4 regions of the Mesorhizobium sp. M1227 genome follow, and region 1 is predicted to be linked to each of the others. Evidence: predicted binding sites of a transcription regulator. Region 1 holds the regulator's gene; each other region holds the start of a gene.
The links. The regulator LexA, encoded in region 1, represses DNA repair genes until DNA is damaged. The targets are predictions, from matches to a motif close to TGTTCNNNNTGTGTTCNG.
Positions count from the first base shown of each region.

Region 2: the regulator LexA is predicted to act here: its motif matches at 2,280-2,297, upstream of NKH28_RS08820 (DUF3072 domain-containing protein).
Region 3: the regulator LexA is predicted to act here: its motif matches at 1,080-1,097, upstream of dnaE (DNA polymerase III subunit alpha).
Region 4: the regulator LexA is predicted to act here: its motif matches at 2,281-2,298, upstream of NKH28_RS16605 (single-stranded DNA-binding protein).

Region 1 covers NZ_JAMYLZ010000016.1:16,138-19,539, reverse strand. Annotated here, with positions in the region: gene kynU (kynureninase) at 1-1,191, opposite strand, end outside; gene lexA (transcriptional repressor LexA) at 1,637-2,371, shown strand; gene NKH28_RS19195 (ComEC/Rec2 family competence protein) at 2,365-3,402, opposite strand, start outside.
Region 2 covers NZ_JAMYLZ010000004.1:261,398-264,799, forward strand. Annotated here, with positions in the region: gene NKH28_RS08810 (hypothetical protein) at 131-1,024, opposite strand; gene NKH28_RS08815 (hypothetical protein) at 1,665-1,790, shown strand; gene NKH28_RS08820 (DUF3072 domain-containing protein) at 2,025-2,243, opposite strand; gene NKH28_RS08825 (Crp/Fnr family transcriptional regulator) at 2,776-3,402, opposite strand, start outside.
Region 3 covers NZ_JAMYLZ010000012.1:137,201-140,602, reverse strand. Annotated here, with positions in the region: gene NKH28_RS17090 (acetyl-CoA carboxylase biotin carboxylase subunit) at 1-786, shown strand, start outside; gene dnaE (DNA polymerase III subunit alpha) at 1,367-3,402, shown strand, end outside.
Region 4 covers NZ_JAMYLZ010000012.1:28,820-32,221, forward strand. Annotated here, with positions in the region: gene NKH28_RS16590 (hypothetical protein) at 1-405, shown strand, start outside; gene NKH28_RS16595 (MarC family protein) at 480-1,109, shown strand; gene NKH28_RS16600 (OsmC family protein) at 1,118-1,543, opposite strand; gene NKH28_RS16605 (single-stranded DNA-binding protein) at 1,667-2,179, opposite strand; gene NKH28_RS16610 (cupin domain-containing protein) at 2,388-2,777, shown strand; gene NKH28_RS16615 (ArsR/SmtB family transcription factor) at 2,860-3,174, shown strand; gene NKH28_RS16620 (SRPBCC family protein) at 3,171-3,402, shown strand, end outside.

The DNA.
Region 1 (3,402 bases):
GATGTCCTCAAGCACTTTGACGGCCTGCCAGACATCGGCATAGCCGACATAGAGCGGGGTGAAGCCGAAGCGCATGGTCGATGGCGCGCGAAAATCGCCGATCACGCCACGTTCGATCAGCGCGCGCATGACCTGGTAGCCATGCTCATGCATGAATGAAATCTGGCTGCCGCGTTTTTCCCCATCGCGCGTGCTTTCGAGCGTGAGCCCGTAAGTGCCGCACTTTGCCTCGACAAGCTCGATGAACAGATCCGCCAGCGCGATGCTCTTCTTGCGCACCGCCGTCATGTCGACATCGTTCCAGATGTCGAGCGCGCCCTTCAGCGTGCGCATCGACAGGACCGGATGGGTGCCGCACAGAAATCGGCGGATGCCGGTGCCGGCCGCATAGCCTGGCTCGAAGGCGAAGGGCCGTGCATGGCCCCACCAGCCGGTGAGCGGCTGCTGGATGTCGGAAAGATGCCGCTCAGCCGCATAGATGAAGGCAGGCGCGCCCGGGCCGCCATTCAGATATTTGTAGGTGCAGCCAACGGCAAAATCGGCGTTTGCCTTGTCGAGCTCGACTGGCATCGCGCCGGCGGTGTGGCAGAGATCCCAGACGATCATCGCCCCGGCTTCCTGAGCCCTGCGCGTCAGCGTCGGCATGTCGCGCAGTTCGCCCGACTTGTAGTTGACGTGGTTGACCAGCACCACGGCGGTGCGTTCGTCGATCAGCTCTTCGATGGTCGGCGCGTCGACCCCCGAGAGGCGCAGCAGCGTATCTTTTCGCGTCGAAACCACACCCTCAGCCATGTAGAGGTCCGTCGGAAAACTATCGCCCTCGGCGACGATGACCTGCCGCTCCGGTCGCATGGCCATGGCGGCGTGCAGCAGCTTGTAGATGTTGACCGATGTCGTGTCGCAGACCACCGTCTGGCCGGCCGCGGCACCGATCAGGCGCCCGAGCTGGTCGCCAAGTTCAAGCGGCATGTTGAACCAGCCGGCGGTGTTCCATGCGCGGATGAGATCATACGACCATTCTTCGGTCGCGGCCTTGTGCAGTTCATCGAAAGCGGCACGTGAAGCAGCTCCTAGCGAATTGCCGTCGAGATAGATCACTCCTTGCGGCAACACAAAGCGGTCGCGCATCGCGCGCAGCGGATCCGCGGCATCCATCGCCTTTATGGCCACGAGATCGGGAATTCCTGTCATGATTTGTCTGCTCCCCCAAGATCCAACGCAACGTCGGACACGCATCGACTGTTCTTCCATTACCTGGTTGCGCGCAGCAAGGCTCCACCGGCGAGAAGCAGCCTGACCAGGCGGTGGAAGCCGGGACTTAACCCGAGGTTGGCGTTTTGAGTTCGTTTCGTTCACGGTGCATTGACCAAACCGCACAGTCGATACGGTTCAATTCCGTGCCTTTTACCAACCGACGGCCGATGCCAGTGCCGCCTTCTAGGAGACCAGAAGGGCGCAAACGAAGCAGAATCAAGGCGATAAGGCTCGCGGCGATGAAAATGCGGTACGCCGGTAGGGGACGTCGTTTGTTTCCCGAGCCTTAACGCATTCATTAAACTTTAAACAGTTGCGGAACACAACTGGAACAGATAGTGTTTGTTCTGGGTTTGTTTTTCTGATTCTGTTGGGGGTCGCTATGCTGACACGCAAACAACACGAACTGCTTATGTTCATCCACGAAAGGTTGAAGGAAAGCGGTATCCCGCCTTCCTTCGACGAGATGAAGGAAGCGCTCGACCTGGCTTCCAAATCCGGAATCCACCGGCTGATTACGGCGCTGGAGGAGCGCGGCTTCATTCGCCGTTTGCCCAACCGGGCCCGTGCGCTGGAGGTGCTGCGCCTGCCTGACTCGATCGCCCCCGGCCTCAATGCGGCACGCAAGTTCTCGCCGAGTGTCATCCAGGGCAGTCTTGGGCAAGGCGCCCCTCGGCAAGGCAAGCCGACATCGTCGCGCGTGCCCGCAGCCGGAAATGACGACGATGTCGTCGCCGCCGTTTCGATCCCGGTGATGGGCCGCATCGCTGCCGGTGTGCCGATCGACGCCATCCAGCACCAGACGCATTCGATTTCGGTGCCGCCGGATATGATCATGGGCGGCGAGCATTATGCGCTTGAGGTCAAAGGCGATTCGATGATCGAGGCCGGCATTTTCGACGGCGACACGGTGATCATCCGCAATGCCGATACGGCGAGCCCCGGTGAGATCGTGGTGGCACTGGTCGACGAGGAGGAAGCGACGCTGAAGCGGTTCCGCCGCAAGGGCGCCTCGATCGCCCTGGAAGCCGCCAATCCGGCCTACGAGACGCGCATCTTCGGACCAGACAGGGTCAAGGTGCAGGGCAAGCTCGTCGGACTGATCCGCCGCTACTGAGCTCCGCCCTTGGCGCCGGCTTTGGGGTTGTCGGCCCGGCGGTATGGCGGCAGGCCCCGTGCCGCGCGTGAAAATTTCCGCTGCACGTGCCAGGGCCGGTATGATTTTTCGACGGCGAAGCGGATCTCGGCGCGTGTTGCCGCTTGTGGATCGAAATAGACGGCGGCACTTCCCGCGCGCGCCAGTTGCCGTTTGGTGACGACGAGGACCAGCCGGTCGTAGTAGCAGGGGTTATGGGCGGTGGCGTCGTCGATGACGATCAAGCTGGCAAAGGCGCAGGCTGGCCGCGCAGTATCGCGGTCCTTGGCTTGCGCGATGATCGCGCCGGATGGATGCCTGGCAAGGCAGAGGCCGTCCGTGCAAATGAACGGCATGCCCGGCGGTAGGTCGGCCGGATCGGCAATGTCGAATTGCGGGTCGTTCTTTCCAGGTGTTTCCGGCGCGACGATAGCCTCTGATGTGAGCGCGCGTTTCCAGTTGTCGATGGTGAACTCATTCGGGCGTGCCCGGTTGACCGCGAGTTCACCGCTGCCGATCGGCAGCGCGACCAGCCGTGCGTCCTCCGAGACCAATACGTCGGGTATGCGTGTCTGCGTTGTCGTCAGCAAGCCGGCGAGCGCAAAAGGAAGTGCCGCCAGCCGCAACCACGTCGTCGCCATGCTGGCAATGACGAGGGCGATCGTCACCAGAAGGACGGATCTCAGCGAAATCAGCCCGACCGCATCGATCGGCGAGCGCTCCGAGATCCACCCGGACAGGGCGATCATCGCCGTCAGCCCCTTGCCCATGACATAGAGAAAAGGGCCATCCGCACCGAACGGCATCGCCAGCGCGCTGAGAACGGCGAAGGGCATGACGACCAGTGACACGATGGGCATGATGGCCAGATTGGCGAACAGGCTGAGCGGCGCCACGCGCTGGAAATGCCATATGGCGAAAAGCGCCGTGGCGCTCCCTGCAATGATCGAGGTCATCGCCAGACCGCACATGCCCAGCAGGACCTTTCGAGTGGCAAAGCGTAGCGGCGACTG
Region 2 (3,402 bases), on a different contig from region 1:
CTTCAAGGCCAGCGACGTCATCATCGAGCAATGTTCAGCCAAGCCATATTCGTTGCACATGGAAGGCTCCGATCGGGGTAACATCTCAACACTAGGGCAACCGGACAGACGGTGGAAAACGGCCCCAGCTTCAAAAGCGAGAACAATGCCATAAGCCGTGTGCCCTTCTTCGCGCCAGGCTTCGAGCTATTTGGCGAGCTATCCTGAGTTCGGCCAGCGTTGGTTGCCACCAGCCTCGCTGCCGTTCCGGTAATCCGGCAGCACGCCGAGCGGGCCATGTTCTAATCAATTCAGCCAACGTCGCCGGACGCCATCGGCCCCAGACGTGGTCGACGTTCGCCTCGATCAAATGCGGATAGAACGCTGCTATCTGCGAGGCGTCGACGAGTTCACCCGAAATCTCGGTGAAGACCACGATACCGTATTGCTCCGTTGCCACGGCACGGCCAAGCCGGGGTAAATCGTCTGGGGGCAGTGGATAGCGACGTCGCCTGCGTTCGGCATACCGCAATCTGGCGGCTTTATGTTCCTCGGAGTCTTTGGACGCTTCTCGTCGCCGTTTCCTCTCCTCCGGTTCTGCGCGGCCTGCGGCCCTTTCGATGCTTGGCCAATGGCGCTTCAACTCCTCGTATGAGCGGAAAGGCACCCTCCAGGCCCGCAGTTCGTCGTCCCAGCTCGCCCATGGAACGGCTCGTAGTTCCTCAAGAACCGTCCGCGAATAAGGCGTGCGAATGCGCAGGTCGTCCGCGACTTCCAGATACCGGCTCGACAGGGGATCGAAGGCGAAGGCATCCCGTCCCTTGCTGTCATCATGTGCTGCTCGCAAATCCGCCTCTTGCGCAAGCCAGCGCTGGATCCGCCGCTCTGCAGTCTTTCCTGGCACGAACCAGGTTCTGCGCTCGTCACTCCACCTGGCGCGCGGGAATGTCTGTCGAAACCGCTCAACCGCCGCACGATCGTACGGAAAGCGCGCTTCGGCACCAGGAGCTGTCTGCGGTGCAGCAGGGGCGTCGGATTTTTCCATCAGATTGCGAAGCACAGCATGCGCGCAAACAACGCGGTGCAGCTCATTTGGGTCCAAGAACATCAGAACGTATAGTTAGACCTGCACGAGGAAGCCGATGAGGCGATCGGTGAAGACGCTCCCGCCTTACATATGCCGCTACGGTTGACCAGGATCCGCGTGAGAACTTCACGTTTGTGCTCCGATTGGCACCGGGTCCTGACAGCATCGTGCTTTCGGTTGTTCTGTGGTTCCTCGACCGATAGCAGGACGGCGAGCCCGCGTCGCCGGAGGATAAGAACGACGCGGGCCGATCGGAGATATCCGATCTGGCAGCAAAAATATGAGGGAAAGAGTTTGCTGCGTGGGCAGAACTTTTCCTGCGCGCCGGTGTTCCATCGCGTGAGGAAAAAAGCCCGCCGCACAGGTTGATGCGGCGGGTCGATCAAACGCTGTTGCACCGAGCGGGGGGTCGGACATGCCCGGTGCGCGCGGACCACGCGAACTTTAGATGCACCAGGTGCGATGCGTCCACCAACCGACGGTTGGAGTTTCATTCCGAGAACTGTCTCACAGTGCGAAGCGGGCAAGTAGTTTATCGGGAACCCAGCCTTGGCACAGCACGTTGCTCAGTCGCTGACCTTCGCAAAGGATGCATACAATGGCGAAAGACATATCTCGCGAGGAAGAGCAACGCGGCACCGAAAAAGTTTTCTTCTGGGGCGCTGCAATCGCCCTTGTCCTGTTTGTGTCTTTGGTTACCATCGCCCTCGTCGGAAGGGCCTGATCTGTTTCGACAGTAGGATTGGATCGGGGGGTGCGAGGTCTCGGTGGGTTTAGGGCGAATGCCGGGCTGTTGTACCCTATGAGCCGCTCCCATCCGCCGTTTGTCGTCTCGATCGCCGGTCGAGCCACAATGCACTGAATTCAGAAGATTCATTGCGGGTCACCTGCACCAAAACTGTCCCAATCCAATCCGATCGGCTGTCCTTTGCTAGAGACGAAAAGCCACGGGCGGACGCTACAGGCCTAACTTTTCCCGGAGTGCACCAATGCGTTTAGAAGCTTCCGCCTTGCTAAGGCCGTCGGCATAGGCCTCAGGGTCGTCGGCCTGTTCGGCCAGAGTTTTCAGATATGAGGCTTGTGCGGGAGTCATTGGGTCATCTCCGCTGACCCAATCTTCCGGGTCTTTTCCGACATTTGCCGATGCCTCGATTTTTGGGTTGTGCCGGTCGCCCATGGTCAATCTCCCTTGATTGATCAGCACAATGAGAAACGATCATGATTTGTTCCGCCACATTTGGTAGGGTTTCTCAGACCGTTTGCAGGGCTGCTCGTCACCGACCTGGTCAGTGTGTGGGATCGGTCGGAGTAACGTCGACGCTGGCCGGGACCCGGACAACACGTCGACTGCGGCTGGATGGTGGTTCCCGCGCCGGACTGGTCGCCAACGGCGCTGACAGAGCCTCCGGTCTCAACATATCAATTCTTTGTGGGAAGGGAGAGACTCGGCGTGCCTCACTCAAACTGTCGCAACCAGCAGGGGTTGCCCTTCGCGGATCGAGACCCCCCGCCCAGCATTAGCGATGGCCTGCCGCTTTAGGTGGTTTGTCTCATCCCATCGGCGGACTTCGATATTGGCGCGGATCATGGAGATGCCTGCTCGCCGATCAGGCGGGCGTATTCCGCCTCCGGCTGGCCATATGAGCTGTTTGCCAAGGTGATGAGACCAGTTCGATCACGGACGATGACCTCGCCACGATTTGACCTGATCAGACCGCGGCCTTCCAGCATTTGAAGTGCCAGGGTGACGCCCGGCGTCGTACACCCAACATGACCGACAGGAATTCATGGGTAATCGGCAGCCGGTCGCCTTCTATGCGGTCGTTGCACATGACCAGCCATCTTGCCAGCCGTTCTTCCAGTTTCAAACGCGCATTGGCGAGGGCGGTATAGCTTGCCTGGATCCACGCGTAGTGCACGTACCGCAGCAGAAAAAGCCGCAGCGTCGGGCTGTCGGAAAGCGCCTTTGTGAATGGCTCGGCGTCCATGCTGGCAACCTCGGCATCCGCTTGAATGTAGCAGTCGTGCGGCGATCGATCGCCGCCCATGATCAGCGCCGAGCCGGTCATGCCCTCGAAACCAATGACTATAACTTCGGCGTCGACCTCCGGCCGGAGTTTCGCCACCATCGAGCCGATCCCCGTCTCAAAGAAGTAGACGGCCTCGATAGCGGCGTTTGCGGTTTCGAGTTGCGTCCTCAATGGCAGAAAGCTGCTGTGAAGGTGAGGCCTGAGCAATTGAAGGTTGGCCGGAGACATGCGCCGCAGCAGTTCGTTTCTGTATACAGGCTCTGGGCTAGGAATTGGCTGTGGCGCCCGATCGCGGTCTTCTGAGTT
Region 3 (3,402 bases), on a different contig from region 1:
GAAGCGCTGGACAGTTTCGTCGTCGACGGCATCGAGCACAACGTACCGTTCCTGGCGGCGCTGATGCAGCATCCGCGCTGGCGGGAAGGGCGGCTATCGACGGCGTTCATCGCCGAGGAATATCCCGACGGCTTCGCGCCCATTGTGCCGAACAGCGAAGAAAACGCGGTGCTGGCCGCGATCGCAACCGCGGTCGAACTGCTGCGCCGCGACCGGCTCGACCGGCTGGGCGGGCGGCTGGCGCCGCATTCGGGCGCCTTGAAACGCGATTGGGTGGTGAAGATCGGCCGGGATTATCTTTCGGTTGCCATCGTCGAAGGCATGATTTCCATTCCGATGGAGCTCGACCTCACAATCGACGGCGGCAAACCGCTGACGGTGGCATCCGACTGGCGGCCGGGCGATCTCATCTGGCGCGGCACGGTCGGCGGCCGCAAGGTCGCGGCGCAAGTCAGGCCGGTGCTGAACGGGTTCCGCATCGCCTGGAAAGGCATCTCGGTGACAGCCCGCGCCATGCTGCCGCGCACCGCCGAACTCGAAAGGCTGATGCCGGAAAAAGTGGCGCCGGATACCTCGAAGATGCTGCTATGCCCGATGCCCGGCCTCGTCGTGTCGATTGCCGTTGCCGAGGGGCAGGAGGTCAAGGCCGGCGAGACGCTGGCCGTGGTCGAGGCGATGAAGATGGAAAACGTGCTGCGCGCCGAGCGCGACCTCATCGTCTCGAAGCTCAACGCCAAGCCCGGCGACAGCCTTGCCGTCGATGCTGTGATCATGGAATTCGCGTGAGGTTGGACCCGCCGTCGACGCTCTGTCTGAAGTTGGCGGGACAGCGCGCCCCTCTGTCCTGCCGGACATCTCCCCCTCAAGTGTCCCTAAAGTGGGGAGATTGGCAGCTTCGGGGCCCAGCTCGCTCCTGCAACGTTGGAAATTGGCGAAAGCCGAGATGATGGCCAATCTCCCCCCTCATGGGGGAGATGTCCGGCAGGACAGAGGGGGGCGCGAAGGAACGCGACCTGCAATCCTCTGGATACGCCCTCGGGAGACGGACAACTCGAATTTTTCCCCGTCGCGCCGTATTTTGTTCTTGCTTTGTGCCGGCAGCTATGCTATTAATTTGGCTATGGTGCTAATTGGCTCCAACGACCCGCCCGCCGAGGCGGGTTTTGTTTGTAGCCTGAGGTTGGCGGGACAGCGCCCCTCTCTGTCCTGCCGGACATCTCCCCCACAAGGGGGGAAATTGGCAGCTTCGGCGGTTGCTCTAAACCTCCAAAGCTCTAATCACTAGCGCTGGACTTGTGCTACCCGGCGCTCGACAATACAATACATCTTCATCGACTGAGTCCTTGTGAGGCGGCGCGAAAAAACCATGGCGGATGAAAGACTTCCACGCGATCCCTTGCTGCGCGAGGCCTATGCAAAGGCGTCGCGGGCGGAGGCGGCGGCGCGTCGGTTCATTCATCTGCGCGTGCATTCGGCCTATTCGCTGCTCGAAGGTGCCTTGCAGCTCGGCAAGATCGTCGGCCATGCGGTGCAGGACGAATGCCCGGCAATCGCCGTCACCGACACCAACAATCTGTTCGGCGCGCTGGAATTCGCCCAGAAGGCGGTAAAGGATGGCATCCAGCCGATCATCGGCTGCCAGATCGACCTCGCCTTTTCCGGCGAGGCGAGCGACAGCCAGCGCGACCGCAGGCGGCAAGGACCGGAGATGCGGCCGGTCGTCCTGATCGCCGCAACCGAGGCCGGCTACGGCAATCTGGTCAGGCTGGTCAGCCGCGTCTACCTCGAGACACCGCCCGGCGAAGCGGTGCATCTGACGAGCGAGATGCTGCAGGGCCACACCGACGGATTGATCTGCCTTACGGGCGGGCCGCGCGGTCCGATCGGCACTGCATTGAAACAGGATCGCCGCGAACTCGCCGAGACCCGGCTCTCGGCGCTCAAGAGCCTGTTCGGCGACCGGCTCTATGTCGAGCTTGAGCGCGTGTCCGGCTATGACCGCGCCATCGAGCAGTCGTCGGTCGATCTCGCCTACCGCCACGATCTGCCGCTGGTTGCCACCAACGAGGCGTTTTTCTTCTCTCGTGAAGACTATGAGGCGCATGACGCCCTGATCGCCATCGCAGAAGGTTCCGTGGTTGCGGCCGACAATCGCCGCCGCCTTTCGCCCGACCACTTCCTGAGAGGCCAGGCCGATATGGCGAGGCTGTTCGCCGACCTGCCGGAAGCAATCGACAACACCGTCGAGATCGCGCTGCGCTGCTCGTATTACCCGAAGACCCGCAATCCGATTCTGCCGCGCTTTGCCGGCCGCGATGTCGCCGACGCCGATGCTGCGGTCAAGGCGGAGGCGCAGGAGCTTGCCAGGCAGGCGCATGAAGGGCTGGAGGCGCGGCTGGCGGCGCACGGCCCGACGCCCGGCTATACCGTCGAGCAATATCGCGAAAGGCTGGATTTCGAGCTCGGCGTCATCGAGAAGATGAAATATCCGGGCTATTTCCTGATCGTTGCCGACTTCATCAAATGGGCCAAGGCACAAGGCATTCCGGTCGGCCCGGGCCGCGGTTCGGGCGCCGGCTCGCTGGTCGCCTATGCCACGACCATCACCGACATCGATCCACTGCGTTTTTCGCTGCTGTTCGAGCGCTTCCTCAATCCCGACCGCGTGTCTATGCCCGACTTCGACATCGACTTCTGCCAGGACCGGCGCGAGGAAGTCATCCGCTACGTCCAGCAGAAATACGGCCGCGACCAGGTTGGCCAGATCATCACCTTCGGCACGTTGCAGGCGCGCGCGGTGCTGCGCGACGTCGGCCGCGTGCTGCAGATGCCTTACGGGCAGGTCGACAAGCTGAGCAAGATGGTGCCGTCGAACCCGGCCAATCCGGTCAAGCTCGCCGACGCCATCGCCAACGAGCCGCGCTTTGCCGAAGAGGCGGAGCGTGAGCCGATCGTGCAGACGCTGCTCGATACGGCGCAGAAACTGGAAGGTCTTTATCGGCACGCCTCGACGCACGCCGCCGGCATCGTCATCGGCGACCGGCCGCTGTCGGAGCTGGTGCCGATGTACCGCGATCCGCGCTCGGACATGCCGGTCACGCAGTTCAACATGAAATATGTCGAGCAGGCCGGGCTGGTGAAATTCGACTTCCTTGGCCTGAAGACGCTGACGGTGCTGGACAGGGCCGTCAAGCTGATCCGCCGCCGCGGCATCGAGATCGATCTTGCCCACATTCCGCTCGACGACCCCGAAACCTACGCCATGCTGTCGCGCGGCGAGGTGGTCGGCGTGTTCCAGGTGGAAAGTGCCGGCATGCGCAAGGCGCTGATCGGCATGCGGCCCGACTGTATCGAGGACATTATCGCGCTGGTCGCGCTCTACCGGCCGGGGCCGATGGAGAA
Region 4 (3,402 bases), on a different contig from region 1:
GGTCAGGTGCTGACCGGGCGCGGCGAAGTGCATTTCGGCTGGGTGCTCGAAGGCCGCGCGATCCAGGACGTATGGATCCTGCCTGCCCGTGACGCCGGCCCCTCGCCCTCGCTCGGCAAATGGACCTTCTATGGCACGACGTTGCGCGTCTACGATCCCGGCGTTGACGCCTGGCACATCTTCTGGAGCGATCCGCGCAATCAGTACTACAGCCGCCAGCTCGGCCGTGCCGAGGGCGATACCATCATCCAGCAAGGCGCAGACGGCACCGGATCTGCTGTGCGCTGGAGCTTTTCGCGCATCACCGAAAATTCGTTCCGCTGGCTGGGCGAACGCTCACAGGACGACGGCGCCACCTGGCGTCTCGAAGTCGAGTTTCTGGCGCGCCGCACCGCCAGCCCCTGATCCGCACGGTTTCCACTGGCTCCGCTTTGCTCTACCAATCCCGTTATCCGGCTTTGCCGGCGGGGAGGGTCAGCATGCCGAGCTTCGACAGCCTGTTCAACGCCTTCGTCACCATACTGGTGACGATCGATCCGCCCGGCCTGGCGCCGCTCTTCCTCGCCGTTACCCGCGGCATGAACAGCGAGGAGCGCAACCAGGTCTCCGTGCGCGCCTCGGTCATCGCCTTCCTGGTAATGGCGTTGTTCGCAATCGCCGGCGCGTCGATCCTGTCAGTCTTCGGCATCACTCTGCCGGCCTTCCGCGTCGCCGGCGGCTTTCTGCTGTTCTTCATCGCCTTCGAAATGGTGTTCGAGCGCCGGCAGGACCGCAAGGAGAAGATCGGCGACGTCGCCATCACCAGGGACATGATCCACAACATCGCCGCCTTTCCGCTGGCGATCCCGCTTATTGCCGGTCCCGGCGCGATTTCGGCGACCGTCCTGCTCTCAAGCTCGTTTCAGGGTTTGGGCGCTCAGACAGCCCTTGTCGGCATCATCGCCATCTGCCTCGTCATCACCTACCTGGTGTTCGTGCTGTCAGAGCGCATCGACCGTATCCTCGGCCAAACCGGCCGTTCGATCCTGACAAGGCTGCTCGGCGTCATCCTGGCGGCGCTCGCCGTACAGTTCGTCGCCGACGGCATCAAGGCGCTGATGGCGACGTAGGGACAGCCCTACTTCGCTGTCGTTTCAATGACTTCGAAGTCGTGGGTAATCTCGGCAGTCTTGGCCATCATTGCCGAGGCCGAGCAGTATTTCTCGATCGAAAGCCCGATCGCCCGCTTTACCTTGTCGTGTGACAGCGCCCGGCCCTTGACGACAAAATGCATGTGAATGCGGGTGAACACCCTGGGATCGGCTTCTGCACGGTCGGCATCGAGTTCGACCACGCAATCTTCGACCGCCTCGCGCCCCTTTTCGAGGATATGGACCACGTCATAGGCCGAGCAGCCGCCAGTGCCGATCAGCACCAGTTCCATTGGGCTCGGCCCCGGCGTCTTGCCCTCCGGCCCGAACGCAGTGCCTAGCACCAGCTTGTGCCCATTGGCGGACTCGCCAACGAAAGTGCGCTCCTCGACCCATTTGACCCTTGCCTTCACCTGATACGTCCTTTCACCGCTCAAACGCACAACGTCCCAAAAATCCAAGACAGATTTTCGGGACGCCATTTCGTGGCCAAGGTGCCGGCGCTTTTCGCCGCAAGGGCAGTCCGCTCCGAGAAATCAGAACGGGATTTCGTCGTCCAGCTCGCGCGACGAACCACCGCCGCCGCCCTTGTTGGCGCCACCGCGATTGAAACTTTCGCCCGGGCCGGACTGGCCGAAATCGGAACCGCGGCTCGCACCACCACCGGCATAGTTGCCGACCTGGCCGCCGCCCTCGCCCCGCGCATCGAGCATCTGCAGCTCGCCGCGGAATTTCTGCAACACGATTTCGGTCGTATAGCGGTCATTGCCGGTCTGGTCCTGCCATTTGCGCGTCTGCAGCTGGCCCTCGACATAGACCTTCATGCCCTTCTTCAGATACTGCTCGGCCACCTTGGCGATCTGGTCGTTGAAGATCACGACATTGTGCCACTCGGTCTTTTCCTTGCGCTCTCCGGACGTCTTGTCGCGCCAGCTTTCCGACGTCGCGATGCGGATGTTGACGACCGGGTCACCCGAATTCAGGCGGCGGATTTCAGGGTCCGCCCCGAGGTTGCCCACCAGAATGACCTTGTTGACGCTACCCGCCATGATACTTCTCCGCGCTCATCCGAAACCGAATTTTTGTCGCCGCACCTTACAGGCGATGGACAATCCCTGCCTGCCGTCGCTGCCTTTTCCCACAAGGTTTTTGTTCTCTTTTCGTTCTATAGGAGAGGCCTTGCACTGTCAATAGTTGTCAGTAAGAAGTAGTGTCTCGGCGTCGAATTTCCACAGACCATGGGATCGAGGCGAACGCATGAAGATGGTTGCGCATGACGATCAGCCGCAAGAAGAATGGCGGACGGGAGTAAAGACCCGCATGCATGTCTCTGCCCGCAACGGCGCAACTCAACTTTGCATGTTTGAACAATGGGTCGAACCGGCGGTTGGCGCCCCGACACATTGGCACCCGGTCGAGGAAGTGCTTACCGTCATCGCTGGCAGGGCCGAGATGTGGATCGACGAAGAGCATCTCGTCTTGACTGCCGGACAGTCGCTTGTTGTCGCCGCGCACAGGCAACATGGCTTCCGAAACGTCGGCTCCGAATTGCTTCATATTCATGCTGTGCTCGCGTCACCAGTTTTCGAGGCGACGTTCAACGGATCCCCCGACATGGTGAGACGCTGGCTTCCAGCGAGTTTGTAAAACCTCGCCTGTCTTAAAAAACACCGCCTGTCTTAAAGAACACGGCTTGCCAAACCGATAAGTATTGACTTATGCTTTCGGCATGATCGAAGCAGACATTTTTCGGGCACTAGCGGATCCAACGCGTCGCGCCGTCTATGAGCGGCTCGCCGACGGCGAGATGACGGTGTCGGAACTGCGCACTGGCATACCGGTATCGCAGCCGGCGGTATCGCAACATCTCGCAGTGCTGCGCGGCGCCGGCCTCGTGGTCGAGCGCCGGGCCGGTCGCAACGCCTATTACCGCGTCGATCCGAAGGGGCTTGCGCCACTGCTCGGCTGGATCGAACGCTACCGTGCGTTCTGGCCAGAGCGCATCGAAAGGCTCAAGACGGTTTTGAAGGACATGGACCAATGACCAGCCGAGGCAAAGAACGCGCCGAAATGGCCGCAGACAAGATCGAGTTCGAGTGCGAGCTGCCCGAACCGCCGGAAAAGGTGTGGCGGGCACTGACGGTGCCGGACCTGCTCGCGGCCTGGATGATGCCGAACGACATCAAGCCCGAAATCGGCAACCGCTTTGCCTTTAAAGCGCCGAATGCGCCGATCGAGTGCGAAATCCTCGACGCGGATCCCGGACGGCTGC